DNA from 2 places in the Alkalibacterium psychrotolerans genome. Region 2 is predicted to be linked to the other one. Evidence: a T-box and tRNA genes for the amino acid it is inferred to sense, from the RefSeq annotation. Region 2 holds a T-box; the other holds one or more tRNA genes.
What was found. A T-box is a leader RNA that pairs with one kind of tRNA and senses whether it is charged. The one in region 2 lies ahead of tyrS (tyrosine--tRNA ligase), so its partner is inferred to be a tRNA-Tyr.
Positions count from the first base shown of each region.

Region 1: it encodes a tRNA-Tyr, which carries the amino acid that the T-box ahead of tyrS (tyrosine--tRNA ligase) is inferred to sense. The anticodon was not compared.

Region 1 covers NZ_BAAGPH010000024.1:34,447-41,868, reverse strand. Annotated here, with positions in the region: gene ACYVLS_RS03940 (transglycosylase domain-containing protein) at 1-568, shown strand, start outside; gene ACYVLS_RS03935 (hypothetical protein) at 1,356-1,562, opposite strand; tRNA gene ACYVLS_RS03930 (tRNA-Gln) at 1,672-1,743, opposite strand; tRNA gene ACYVLS_RS03925 (tRNA-His) at 1,750-1,822, opposite strand; tRNA gene ACYVLS_RS03920 (tRNA-Trp) at 1,864-1,934, opposite strand; tRNA gene ACYVLS_RS03915 (tRNA-Tyr) at 1,941-2,021, opposite strand; tRNA gene ACYVLS_RS03910 (tRNA-Phe) at 2,031-2,103, opposite strand; tRNA gene ACYVLS_RS03905 (tRNA-Ser) at 2,312-2,401, opposite strand; tRNA gene ACYVLS_RS03900 (tRNA-Glu) at 2,425-2,496, opposite strand; tRNA gene ACYVLS_RS03895 (tRNA-Ser) at 2,516-2,603, opposite strand; tRNA gene ACYVLS_RS03890 (tRNA-Asn) at 2,613-2,685, opposite strand; gene ACYVLS_RS03885 (diacylglycerol/lipid kinase family protein) at 2,793-3,683, opposite strand; gene ACYVLS_RS03880 (Fur family transcriptional regulator) at 3,712-4,143, opposite strand; gene ACYVLS_RS03875 (FUSC family protein) at 4,308-5,399, shown strand; gene ACYVLS_RS03870 (hypothetical protein) at 5,427-6,254, opposite strand; gene ntdP (nucleoside tri-diphosphate phosphatase) at 6,390-6,926, opposite strand; gene mutY (A/G-specific adenine glycosylase) at 7,046-7,422, opposite strand, start outside.
Region 2 covers NZ_BAAGPH010000034.1:134,333-141,754, reverse strand. Annotated here, with positions in the region: gene metG (methionine--tRNA ligase) at 1-156, opposite strand, end outside; gene ACYVLS_RS06300 (Cof-type HAD-IIB family hydrolase) at 256-1,080, opposite strand; gene ACYVLS_RS06295 (glycoside hydrolase family 31 protein) at 1,243-3,654, opposite strand; T-box leader at 3,840-4,035, shown strand; gene tyrS (tyrosine--tRNA ligase) at 4,145-5,410, shown strand; gene ACYVLS_RS06285 (DUF1002 domain-containing protein) at 6,026-6,991, opposite strand; gene ACYVLS_RS06280 (SDR family NAD(P)-dependent oxidoreductase) at 7,226-7,422, opposite strand, start outside.

The DNA.
Region 1 (7,422 bases), on a different contig from region 2:
ACTATTTGTAACTGGAACTGAGCCGACTGAAGTATCCACTTCATTTGGTGAAGAACTGGATGCACCGACAGGCTTGTCAGCTGAATACGATGAAGACGGCGATGAGCTTACGGTTACTTGGGACGATTATGAGCTTGAAAACGAAGATGAAGACGTCACTTACAATCTAACGATTGACGGTGAAAGTACTACTGTCTCAGATACAGAGTTCAGTTTAACCGAACCACCTGCAGGAACACTGACTATTTCTCTTTCTGTCAGTGCCTATGGCAATACTGGACCAGAAGCAACCACCTCTATCACCATCCCTGAACGTGAAGACGAAGAAGATGAGGATGAGGATGAGGATGACGAGGAAGAAACTGAAGAGGAACCGGATGAACCTGAAGAAGAGGAACCGGAAGAGGAACCTGAAACGGATGAAGATGAGGAAGAAACTGAAGAAGAGCCTCCTTCTGACGATACAGATGATTCAGATGATGAAGAGGACACTGAAGAAGATGTAGAAGATGTAGAAGAACCAGAAGAAAATGACGAGGAAGAGGAAATAAACGACGACGAAGATTAACACTATTGTCTCTTACCTCCCCTACGCAAAAAAATATAATTTATAAAAAAAACAGAGAATGTCAATTCTCTGTTTTTTCGTATTCATTTAAAATCTTTAGTCTAGAAATGAGTTCTAGTAAATTTGAGTCTTTAGTATAATCATTTATGCCACTTTTGGGAATTTAAATAAGGAAAAAATTACAAAATGCATTATTATTTAACTAGCAGAAGATATTTTTTGCAGTCAGAGCCTTAGTCGATCTAGGTGGTTAACTTACAAATTGGAATTTTATGGAATCTGGTAGCTATTTCTTCTAGCGAGTCAACTGGTGTACACTAATTCTAATGAGTCGACTAGCTAGCGCTGTAGCGGGTCATCTGGTGTACACAGAGTCCTATGAGTCGGCTAGCTAGAGTTCTAGCGGGTCATCTGGTGTACTCAGATTCTTATGGGTTGACTAGCTAGCGCTGTAGCGGGTCAACCGGCATACACAAAGTCCTATGAGTCGACTAGCTAGCGCTATAGCGGGTCAACCGGCATACACAGAGTCCTATGAGTCGGCTAGCTAGAGCTATAGCGGGTCATCTGGTGTACTCAGATTCTTATGAGTTGACTAGCTAGCGCTGTAACGGGTCAACCGGCATACACAGAGTCTTATGGGTCGACTAGCTAGTGCCACAGCGGGTCTTCTCGCATGAATAAAACTAAATGAGTCTGCACTAAAATAGATAAAAAGTTTTGAAAACAATATATTTGTAATAGCAGTTCAAAAAAAGTGCTTAGTCAAAAGACTGAGCACTTTTTTCTAATCTTCATTCTTATCGTTATCTTCATTAAATCGAGAGCCGAATAGCCACTTGCCCTTTAATAATCGTATGCCTATAAAGATATTCCAGACTCCTACCAATATTCCTGCTCCCCCGACAATTGGATCATGAAATACAATGAACAGTGACAATAGTAGAATGATTATCCCAATAACCAGAAGAAATATACCATGATTTTTTCCCATTGTCCTCAACCTCTTTTGTAAATTAGTAGATAATACAGATAAAACTCAATGCATGAGCATTGAGTTTTATTATCGTCTATCTTAACCAGAAAGGTATCTGGTTATAGTACTGGGCTACTAGGATTCGAACCTAGGAATGACGGGATCAAAACCCGCTGCCTTACCGCTTGGCTATAGCCCAATTAAGGGCGACTGATGGGGATCGAACCCACGAATGCCGAGACCACAACCCGGTGCGTTAACCACTTCGCCACAATCGCCATTTTTATAAATTTACACTAGCTTTTTTAACTAATGGTTACAGGGGTAGCAGGAGTCGAACCCACATCGATGGTTTTGGAGACCATAGTTTTACCATTAAACTATACCCCTATTGTATGGAGGGAGTAGGATTCGAACCTACGAACCCGAAGGAGCGGATTTACAGTCCGCCGCGTTTAGCCACTTCGCTATCCCTCCGCTATTTCATGGCGCTGGACAGAGTCGAACTGCCGACACACGGAGCTTCAATCCGTTGCTCTACCAACTGAGCTACAGCGCCTAAATCTACCACTTATACAGTTATCTGATACAATCACTCAGTAAGTAGCATGATGCATTAAATCGGAAACACGGCGGTCTGAAGACCGCGTGTACTGAGCTTGTAAGCTTCTAAAGAAGCAACTACAAACCTTAAATCGGAGACACGGCAGCCTAAAGGCTGCGTGTATCATGGTTGTACGTTGCTGAAGCAACTACAACCATGACAAAGGAGGATGTGGGATTCGAACCCACGCGCGCATTTACACGCCTGACGGTTTTCAAGACCGTTCCCTTAAGCCGGACTTGGGTAATCCTCCGACAAATAACTATTCAGTTATTATGACCCCTACGGGATTCGAACCCGTGTTACCGCCGTGAAAGGGCGGTGTCTTAACCGCTTGACCAAGGGGCCTGGATATAAAAATAAAAAACGGAGAATGAGGGATTCGAACCCTCGATACGGAAAAACCGTATACACGCTTTCCAGGCGTGCTCCTTCAGCCACTCGGACAATTCTCCATATTAAAACTCCGCAAGCAGGGCTCGAACCTGCGACAACACGATTAACAGTCGTGCGCTCTACCAACTGAGCTATTGCGGAATATTATTACTATTAGCAACTTTTATATCATAGCATTTATCTTCAAAAATGTCAACGCTTCATATAAAAAACCAAATCAAAAAGTAGTGTTTACCGCTATCTGAAATTTATTCCGGCACAAGGACTGATATAAATTCTGGCAGAACTTTAACTACTAACGGAAATTCAGGTCCTTTTTCACCGTCCATAGCCACATGGGCCTTTTTATTCTGTAAGGAGAACCGGGCAGTTTCAAACGATTTAATTGTTACTTCAGGAGGTAGCTTCTGCTTTTCTTCTGACATCAGTTTAGAAACAATACTTATTTTTTCGCCGAGTGTGTTTTTATCCATTAAAAATAAATAGAGTTTTCCATCATTCATGGTGGCTTCTTCAAAGAAATGATCGATACCTGAGATATTATGGGACACACCTATTAATAAAAGACTGGTTTCTTTTCTAAAGGATTTACCATCGAGTTCAATTATAAGATCATGTGTTTCTTCATTTTTCAAAGATTTCATACCTTCAATAAAATATGCCAGTGATCCGTAACGTTCTTTCATATTATCAGAAACTTCCCATACCGTTTCAGGGACAGACCCAGCAGAAATCGAACTCAAAAAAAGCTGCCCATTGACACTTCCGACATCACACGTCTCTACTCTACTGTTAATCAACTGCTCAACAGCATTTTCAATCGGTAAATCAATCCCAAAACCTCGAGCGATATTATTAACAGTACCCGTTGGAATAGCTCCAATAACAGGATGAAACTCATGATGCTTTAAAGTATTCAGCACTTCTGAAACTGTACCGTCTCCACCAATAATAATCAAGTAATCTTTCTTTTCCTGACAGGCCTGGGTAGTATATTTTGTTATGTCGCTTTTACCTTGAGTTACTTCAACGGTACAATCCCATCCAGCAGATTCAAATTTCTCTTTGGCAAATAAAGCCATTTCTTCCCCCTGCTTTTTACCAGAAGAAGGATTGGCTAGAATAAGTGCTTTCTTCATGCCTGTCTCCTCGCTTTTCCTAACCGTACTAGCTATTCTCTGCTTGACAATCCGGACACAGTCCGTAAATTTCAAGGCGATGGGAATCCACAGTAAACCCAGTTAAATTACTCGCTACTACTTCAACATCATCCAAACCGGGATAATAGATGTCCTCTATTTTTCCACAATTTGAGCAGATAGCATGGTAGTGCTCAGTCGAGGCAAAATCAAAGCGACTGGAATGATCTCCATACATCATTTCTTTAACTAAGCCCAGATCCGTGAATAGTCTTAAGTTGTTATAAACAGTCGCAACACTCATGCTTGGAAAACGCTCTTCCAATGCACGGTAAATTTCATCAGCTGTCGGATGACTGTCCTGATCTATCAAATATTCAAGTATGGCGTGCCTTTGGGGGGTAATCCGTATATTATTAAACTTTAACCGTTCAATGGATTGTTCTACTAAATAACTCATCTTTATCAATCCTTTATCTTTTCCTTCTATCTAACCAAATGATACAGTTTCCAGTCATTTTTTGCAAGAATATGTCAGTTCCATACTTAATTTTATTAATATTGACTGCTTATTTGTAGTATACTGAATTTACTATAAAAACTGAAAGCAGTGACTTATTTAAAATGAAAATTGGGGCAAGAACCTTTAAAACTAGTTTGGCTGTATTCCTTTCTTTAATCATCCCTATTGCGCTAGGTTTTGAGGACAGTGCATCTTTAGCGGGAATATCCGTGGTAGCGTCTATGCAGCCGTCAGTAAAAAAATCCTTTCAAACGATGGGTGAACGCCTGATTGCCAACTCAATAGGTGGTTTTGTGGCAGTTTTGATGGCTAGCGCATTCGGAACGTCTATTATAGTTATCAGTTTTGCTACAGCTATTCTTATTGCCATCCTGCATCAAATGAATCTTAACAACGTGATTGGCTTATCTACGATGACGTTGATTATCATTATGCTCTCAACAAATGGAGATATTTTATCTAACGCCGTAATCAGAGTTTTGGCAACCTTCATTGGTGTCCTAGTGGCATTCTTGATTAACCGTTTTGTGCTCCCCCCTAACTATGAGGAAAAATTATTTCAGTTGACGAATGTGGTGACTGATGACCTGACAAGATATATGCGTGTCAGCCTGAGGAAAAACGTTCAATACTCTCTGATGCGTTCAGACTTACTGTCACTGGAAAAATCAATTACCGATATGAAGAAATATTTAACTTTACTTCAGGACAACCAATGGACGCGCTGGTTTAATCAAAAAGAAATCTCAATCACACGTTTGCTTGTCATCTACAGACAATTTATTCGAACAACTGAATCAGCTTATTATTTGGTCAAGACACTTCACCTCTCGGAAAATGTTTATAATCATTTCCCGGATGACTTGCGTATTTTACTTCGCGAACGACTGGAAACGTTAATGTCTGCGCATGAGCAAATAATATTGAAATGGAACGGTCGAATTCTCCCTAAAGAAGTTAATTTCATTGCCTACAAGGCAGACCTTCGTATAACCTTCATGGAGTCATTCTTCAACGAAGCCAGTCTGGAATCCTACCTGGAAAACGACTATGGCCAGAGTAATACAGTCATTCATCTTATGTCAGCAGTACTAGACTATGAAGAAAATCTACAGCATCTAAACAAATTAGTCAGCAGTTTCAAGACTAATCATGTCACAGATGATGTATCAAAAATTAACACACTACACTAAAAAAAGCCGGCCTGTGGCCAGCTTTTTTTATTCATTCACTTGACTCAAATACCCATCGACTATTTCCGTAACGAGCTCATTCCCTGCTTCATTCAACTCATTATCTGTTTCGGTAAAGTAATTGCTTAGTCCGTTTGATTCTGCCTGCTCGTTAAAATCAGTATGCAGAGGAAGAAGGGTTAAGTTTCTTTCTTCTGCTATGTCTCTCATTATATTCAGGTAGCTCCTGTAATCGAGAGATCGGGAGTTCAGCTGGTTGATTTCATGAGGCATAACATGTGGTTCCACAAGTACTAAATCCATGTCCTCATTAGCAGATAACTGGTTCAGAACACTTGACATATATTCATCCGTATCTGCCAGTCCAATATCTCTGACCTTATCCGGAAGCGCAGGTAAACCATACACTAAAATATCCGGTTGAAATTCATTAACATCCTGACTCGTTTGTCTGATCATCAACTCGTAGGAATCTAAATCCGGATGCGTAAAGTCTACCACTTCCATCGGTCCTTCAGTATTCTCTTCAATGGCTTGCACTAAGCTTTGAACCCAGCCCGCTTCCATATTAATGTCGCCGTAAAAGCCTATGGATGCATCATTTTTCGTCAATGACAAAAAATCTAATTGTTCATAAAGCGAGAAGTTCTCGCGAGACTGATAGTCTTCAAGTAAAGACTTAGTTTGAGGTGCCTCATCTAGTGTTGAATTCTCTTCTTCAATCACTTCTTCCTCAGGACCAAGCTCCATAGCCGTCATTTCATCTTGTTGACTCGCTGCATATTGTCTGCCGAAAAAAATAGTTACAACACTGGCCGTCAGAAGTAAGGGGATGGTTAAAACACTTTTTTTCATTTGCTTATTCCTTTCCTATGTATTATTTATAATAATATAAACCGTATATACCATTATGTAGTTTACCATCAAACAAAGCATAAGGAAACAGTAGAAGACTTTTTAGCCTTCTACTGCCTTTTTCATCACAATCAATCATTTTTTACCGGTGAGCTGTTTATATCTGTTGTACCATAGGTCGACATAGCCCTCAGAAAATGGTCCTTTTTCTTCATTAATCCAATCAACAAGAATTTTAATGTGTTCTTTTAAAATTAGATCAATTTCATCAGGATAGTCCCATTTTTTCCCGTGCTCTTCGTATTCGTCAACGTCCAGCAGTCTTTTTTCGCCATCCGGAAATACTTTTACATCAAGATCATAGTCAATATACTTGGCGCCTTCTTCATCAATTAAAAATGGAGAAGCCATATTACAGTAATAAGACGTCCCTTTTTGTCTAATCATCGTGACAATATTGAACCAGTAGTGTTTATGAAAATAAACGAGTGCCGGTTCTCTTGTTTTCCATCTTCGGCCATCCGATTCGATAACCAATGTATGATCATTGCATCCGATTAGTGCATTCTCAGTAGTTTTCAAAACCATCGTATCTCGCCAGGTTCTGTGCAGACTGCCATCATGCTTATAGCTTTTGATTGTGATGAATTCCCCTTCTTTTGGAAACTTCATCTGTGTACCTACTCTCTAGTCAAGTTAGAAAAGTTGCCTGTTTTTCTAAATCTCAAGAGTAATTATATCATAAAATACAATGAAAAAAGAATGATAAAGAAAAATAGTGATTAAATCAGTTAAAATAGCGTGAGTGTATTCAGTAGTTCCCACGTTTTCTGCGTCGGCACGGGGAAAGCTGTTTTCTCAAACTTTTCAGGATGTATCAGCTGAGTCTGTGGCATCAGCTTGGTGCTATCAATCACTTCAGCTTCTATCACAGTCAAATGCCATTTCAAGTGAGAAAACACGTGCGTCAGTTTCCCTTTGATATCATCTTGGAGTTTGACTCTCACGCCGTAATCCGATTCAAGTAGTTTATACAGCTGTTTAGTTTGTTCAGGTCCTATTTCGTCTAATTTACCTTCAAACGACTTCCACTTGTCATCTTCCAGACGTTCCCGATTAATCATAATAAAGGTCAGCATCCCTGAGAGAACACCTTTTGCTCCTCTTT
Region 2 (7,422 bases):
ATCGGTTCCAGTAAGGTAAAAGGTTTCAAAGCCTTTAAGTCGCTTATAACGGGCCATCACATCACAGGCAATGGTCGTATAGGCATTGCCGATATGCAGGTTACCGCTTGGATAATAAATGGGTGTTGTAATATAAAATGTCTTATTTTCAGACAACGGATGGTCCTCCTTTAGAATTGTTTCTTATATAATCTGAGCTTAGTTGCAAGCTATAACCTGTAAAGTATACCACAGGTCTATTGGTTCAAAAAGTTCTTATATCAAGTTGAAGTGTTTGAGTCCTTTTTCAATGCCATCTTCGTCTACTGAAGCCGTGACATAGTCAGCCACTGCCTTGACGGAATCCCAGCCGTTGTCCATCGCCACTCCAGTCTGAACATAGTCAAGCATTTCCAGGTCATTGGGACTGTCTCCGAAGCCGTACGTTTCGCTCTGACTGATTCCCAGCTCTTTCAGAAACACCTCTATGCCTGTCGCTTTGGAAATATCCGTGCTGATGATATCAACCGTATAGTGGTTTGATCGGGCAAAATGAAGTTCAGGAAATGCCTCTTTATAAGCCTTTTCCTCATCCATTGATGTTTCCAGAATGACTTGATAAATCGGCTTGCCTGCATACTGTTTCGGGTTAGGCGGTTTTCTGATTAGTTTTTTAAAGAGGGACAGCTGAAGATGTCCGGGAATAATTTTCCCCAACCCTTTCAGAATAGACCACACTGAACTCCGTTTTGCCAGTGATACAATCGAGTTACTGTAAATATCCTTGGCGCCGCAGAGGATGATGCCGTTCTTCTGATTGACTGCCTTATCAGTCAGTCGGTTGACTGTATCCGTCTGGATAGGATTGTGGAATATAACCTGTCCGTTATGCATAACCAGCTGACCATTCATAGCAATGTAACTGTCAATCTCCAGTTCCTGCCTAATTTCTTCAATAAGCAGGGGCGCTCTTCCCGTTGCAATCACAGGAATCACTCCATTTTCTTTGAGTTGCTTTACCGCACGCTTAGTTGAGTCCGGTATGGTATTCCTTTTATTCACCAGTGTTCCGTCAATATCAAAAAATACAATTTTAGTCATAGGTGACTACTCACTTTCTTTGTTTACTCTTTTATAATTGTATCATGTATTCGCTTCACTACATATGAAAAAGGAAAGAAAAGTAGTCCTTTTTCTTTACGGGACTGTTAAAAGTCTGTAAAGGTGAAATGAACTCTTCTCTTTCCTTAAAAGTCTTCCAAATTATTCTACGTCATCGGGATTGGCCCAGACAATTTCACTGATGGCATCCATCAAGTCCGGATCAATATCCAGCGCCAGCAGTGCACTGATGACTCGGGCACTTGTCCGTCCTTTTACTATGGTCGTAAAGATTTTCTCTTTGACATGCGCTTCAATCTGAGCTCTATCCAGGAAGCGGAAGAGTTCACCATGCATATCATTCTTACGCAACTCCACGCCTCTGAAGTAGATAGTATAGCTGACATCCGTAGCCTGTTCTGGAATAACTACAGTGGTGACTTTTCCTTCTTTCGAAATGTCTATCTCGACTTTCTCATCGTCGACCCAGACTTCAGGCATCTGCTTGCATTTAAAGCCGACAAGAGACAGATTGAACTGGCGTCTCTCGGGAAGAACATCAACGTTTCCTTCCGGTTTATGGATTCGGAAAATAGAGGATTCTTCGTCTTCTTCTCTCCATTTCAGCGACATCTTAGTCGTCACTGCTTCAAGACCTTTTCCTAACCCGTCATCTTCATACAGTGAGAAATTGCCATGATCACCGGCGTATATACGAAGATCCATTTTACTTGGATTATCCGTGCTGTTCTCAACAGACTGGTCCATTGGCACAATGCCACCGGCTTTGACAAATACCGGGAAGGTGGACATCGGTCTGTACACATCTATCATGCGGTCCCCTTCGTATGACCGGTTATTGAAGAAGTCTACCCATTTACCTTCAGGCAGCCATACTTTGACTTTTCCTAAACGCAAATCGTTGCGTGTGGGCTCAGTTATCGGGGCCACAATCATTTGTGTTCCAAAGTAGTACTGATTTGGCACATCGTACGCTTCATCTTTCCACGGATAATGATAATACATCGGTCTAACCAGTGGGAAATCATCCTGATAGTTGATGACATTCATCGTATACAAGTACGGCACTAATCTGTGACGCAGCTGCATAAAGTCCGTAACAATACGGTCAGCTTTCTGGCCATAACGCCATGGCTCTTTACCGCTGAACTCGCCATCCTGACTGTGCAGTCTATTAATCGGTGAAAAGACACCGAACTGTACCCAGCGGACAAAGAGTTCATTATCCTTGATGCCACCCATGTGACCGCCGATATCATGACTCCACCAGCTGTAGCCGACATTCGCTGCGGTTGCAGTAAAGTAAGGCTGAAAAGCCAGGGAATCCCAAGTCGCAGCCGTATCACCGGAAAAGCCAATCGGGTAACGGTGCGAGCCTAAACCGGCATAACGGGAGAAAATCAGTCCGCGGTTGTCATCACGCGCATGGTCCAGGAAATGATAGTGGTTGAGCATCCACAAGGGGTCCAGTCCTTCCACTTTCGTGACACTGCCCTGCTGCCAGTCTATCCACCAGAAGTCCACACCAATTTCTTCATGCGGGTGGTGCAGGTATTCAAAATAGGCATTTAAAAAGTCCTGATCGGCAATATCAAATTCAATCGGCTCTTCCTGTTCCACATTCACGCCTAATTCTTTTGCCATCGGTTCATACATTTCCTCATAAGGTTGTACGCCGTTTGCCGGGTGAAGATTCAAGGTTGTGCGCATACCATTTTCGTGCAGCCAGGATAAGAAGCCCTCCGGATCCGGGAATAACTCTTTGTTCCATGTATAGCCTGTCCAGCCAGAGCCGTACTCGGACGGCACATCGGTCACATGCCAGTCCATATCGATGACGGCAACGGAAAATGGAATAGAGCGTGCCTGGAATTCCTTCATCAGGTTTTTGTAGCCTTCCTGAGTGTAGGCATAATAGCGGCTCCACCAGTTACCTAATGCATACCGCGGCAATAATGGTGTTTTCCCTGTCAGGTAGTGGTAATCTTTCAGTGCACCTAAATAGTCCCGGCCATAACCTAGGAAATACATATCGACTAGATTAGGTGAGCGTTTTTTTACCCAGCCGTCTTCAGTCAGATGCATCGATTTACTATCATCAAACACGGAGAAGCCGTTTTGGCTCATCAGCCCTTCTTCCAGTTCAATGGCGCCGTCAGCAAAGTCCAGTGTACGGGCAGTTCCTTTTAACGTCTCAGGTTTTTCACCAAAGTACCAGGTGCTATGGTAGAGGCTGTAATTTCCAATCGCTTCAATATTCAGATTATGTTTTGTAAAGCCGCCCTCTTCTTTGTAGAACATTAAATGAGAGTGCGTGGTTATAATTTCAATGTATTCATCTGTTTCTCTGAGTTCAAATTCAGGTGTTTCAAAATTTCTGTTTAAAACCGTTTGAGTCGATTGATCTTCAAACTTTCCTTCCGGATGATACTCTAAACGAATCATCGCCGGAGTCAATACAGTGAATCGGTAATTGCCCCAGGTTACACACGATTCTTCTGGTGCTTTTGGATTAGTATTCATCTTGAATGTCTCTTTCCTTTGTTTAACCAAATGCAGTCATCCTTTCACTAACAACTTGTCTTATCTATAGTTTAGCATACCAAAAAATAAAGTGTAGTGTGAAGCCATTAGTATTTCCAAAAAAATAGATGGGCAATCTTATTGCAACACCTGAAGACTTTATTGGATTAATAATTGACTATTAAACCGTATTGAATTATACTGACTCTTAGAATATTCAAGCGATGAACAGGCGAAGTAGTGTGTCTGACCTATTTTAGAGAGCGAGTGGCTGGTGAAAACTCGTATGGGCTGGCAGCATGAATTACACCTTGGAGCTATCTTTAAAGACGCGTCCCGGCGTTATGGGATAAGAGGAAGTGGCACAGTCCGCTTCAATCTGGGTGGTACCACGGCATGTTCGTCCCGGCAGAAAGCACAAGCTTTTTGCGGGGCTTTTTTTGTATTCAAAATTAACTGGAGCTACAGGATTTCGACAATTAGATAGATTCTAAAAAATTGAAAAAGAGGAGCATTTATTATGAGTATATTAAGCGAATTAGAGTGGCGCGGAGCCATTAACCAGCAGACCGACGAAGAAGGCCTGCGTGAACTAACCGAGGAGAAAAGCATTGCCTTGTATTGTGGGATTGATCCATCTGGAGACAGCATGCATGTGGGCCATTTAATTCCTTTCATGATTCTGAAACGATTCCAGCTGGCTGGTCATAAGCCGGTCATCCTAATCGGTGGCGGAACAGGATCAATTGGTGATCCGAGTGGCCGCAATTCAGAGCGTACCCTCCAGACAATGGATAAAATAATGGAGAATGCCGATAAATTGAGTGCGCAGATGCGCAAGCTATTTAAAGCCGGTTCCGAAGAGTCCGGCATTAAACTGGTCAACAACTACGACTGGCTGAGCGGCTTGTCCTTTTTGGATTTCCTGCGTGATTACGGGAAGGAATTCAATATCAATACGATGCTGGCTAAAGACGTTGTATCCAGCCGACTCGACACGGGTATCTCCTTTACCGAGTTCAGCTATCAAATTATTCAGTCTGTGGACTTCCTTCACCTTTTCCAGAATGAAGATGTTCAACTGCAGATTGGCGGTTCTGACCAGTGGGGCAACATCACTGCGGGACTTGACTTGATTCGTAAAAAAGAAGGCTCTGAAGCCAAAGCCTTTGGTCTGACTATTCCCCTGCTATTAAAAGCTGACGGAACAAAATTTGGAAAATCAGCCGAAGGAGCTATCTGGCTTGATCCTGAAAAGACAACCCCTTACGAATTCTACCAGTTCTGGTTCAACCAGGATGACCGCGATGTTATTAAATACCTGAAGTACTTCTCTTTCCTTTCCAAAGGTGAGATTGATGAATTGGCGAAACAAGTCGAAACAGAGCCACATAAGCGTGCCGCTCAAAAAGCACTGGCTGAAGAAATGACGCGTTTCGTCCACAGTCAGGAAGCTTTGGATGAAGCCATCAGTATTTCTCAAGCCCTGTTTTCGGGAGACATTCAGAACCTGACAGCTGACCAGATTGGTTCGACCTTTAAGGATGTACCTTCTTCTGAAGCAGCTAAAGGGGAACACAACCTGGTGGAACTGCTGGTTGATGTGACTGGAATCGAGCCTTCACGCAGACAAGCACGCGAAGACATTAAAAATGGTGCCATTCGTCTGAAAGGCATTCAAGTTAAAGATGTCGATTATGTTGTCAGCGAGAAAGACAGCTTTGATGACCGCTTTATTATTGTACGCAAAGGGAAGAAAAAATATTTCCTAATCAACCTGGTTTAATCGGGACGTACTTTTAATATGAGAAGAGATGTCGGCTTATGGGCTGGTATCTCTTTTTCAGTTTTTCTCTTATTATTTGAGTTGTTCATTGTTCGGCAAGCTCACCGTGTCAGGAGTATTCAGCTTGCCGAAGAAGCGGCTTGTTCAGCCTGCTCAACAGTCTGCAGTGCTTCAGTATGCCGAAGGCGCGGTTCCTTGGGTAAACTCCAGACCTGAATCGCTTCACTTTACTTAAGTTGCTTAATCTATAGCAGACTCGGCTGCCGTTTTTTCTTCACTTTGCCGAACTTGATACCACTTGGGTAAACTCACGCTGCATGATTCACTCACTTTACCTAAAGCGGACCTTCTTAGTCAAACTCATGGAAAACCCTCTCTTCACTTTACCCAATTTTTCGCTTTTTCGGCTAGCTCGTATACTCTCGACCTTTGAGTATACCGAACCCTGAAGAATGTTGAAAGATGTCCCATCTTTCTTCCTTCTTAAAGCCCTTTACAGAGGTAAGATTTGAGTGCCTCAAATCTTACAATCAAAAAAGCCTTTGAGTCTGCTTTATTGAGTTATTTCTCAATAGTCAGCAAAGTCAAAGGCCTTTGTTCTTTTCTATTTAATTATCAGTTAAACAGTCCGGTAATTGCTTCCCAGAGTTGTCTGAAAAAGTTACCAATTTGATCAAGCAGGCCACTGTCTTCGGCCTGCTGCCAGGCATCGCCGAAACGGTCGCGGAGATTGCCGGATAGCTGTTCCAGCTGCTCTCTTACTTGCGCTGAATCAATGGCACCCGTCTGCTGATAGCGTTCGAAAAAGGCAAGCAGGCGGTCAATCTGGTCTTGAGAAATAACGTTCTGAAGATTGTTGTTTGCCAGTGCATCATTGATGATTTCTTCAATTTCCTCTCTTGTTGCCAGTTCATCCTGACGTTCTCTCAAATCAGCCAGCTGCTGTTTGATTTCTACAATCGCCTGGTCAAAACGGTTTGTGTCAAAGTCTTCCTCGTCCGCATTTTCCTGGGCAATCTCATTCGTGGTTTCCAGTTCCTCCTGGGCTACTTCCATTCGGTCCTGGTCCAAATCTTCTCCGTTTACGTCAAAGGCCTTGTAGATACCAGTCAGCGCACTTTCACCTGTTACCGGACGGATACTTGCCACCATAATTGTCACATCTTCCACCCCGGCTGTGATAGCCGCATTGGTGTACTGTTCTTCTGTAATTTGAGTGATGTTATCCGGTGTTTCATTGATGACATCAACCCCGTGGCCTTCGCTTTCACGCTGCACGAGGACTGATGAAATCATGCTAGCTGTATTTCCTGACCCCGTCCCAAGATAGTTCTGCAAGTCCTCACCCGTTACGGCCACACTTGCTACATTATCCATACTGTCAATGCCTAAGAGGTCGGCTGTTTCTTCTATCTGTGCGTCATTCAGTCCCCCGCCGTATACATAAGTCGGGAGTCCCCAGGCTTCATTCACAACACTGGTATCGATGCCTTCAGATGCGGCTACTCCATTGACTGACAGCATGGCGACTGTCGACAGGGCAATACCGCCTGTCAGCATTCGTTTAAATAAATTCTTCATTATAGTTTCTCTCCTTCTAATTGTAAAAGAAAGCAATTCACGCTTCCGACTATAGTATACCATTATCTAAACTTTTTTTCCCGAACAGAAAAGTCTTTTTCAACACATAAGTTAGTTGGTCTTAACATAAAACAAACGAAATCATCCGTATAAAGTTCACATTTTACCCCATAACAAAAAAGCCAGCTGAACATGTCAGCTGACTCTTCCCCCTTTTTAATGTATCTTTTCAAGTTATTTGGCAGCCATTCCACCATCTACACGGTACTGGGCACCAGTAATAAATGTAGAATCATCGGAAGCCAGGAACAACACCAGTTTTGCTATATCATCGGACTCCCCGTATCGCTGCATTGGAATATCTTTTTCCAGACCTTCCTTCACTGCGTCTGCATTATCAGGATCAAAACCTTGTTCCAGCGAACGCATCA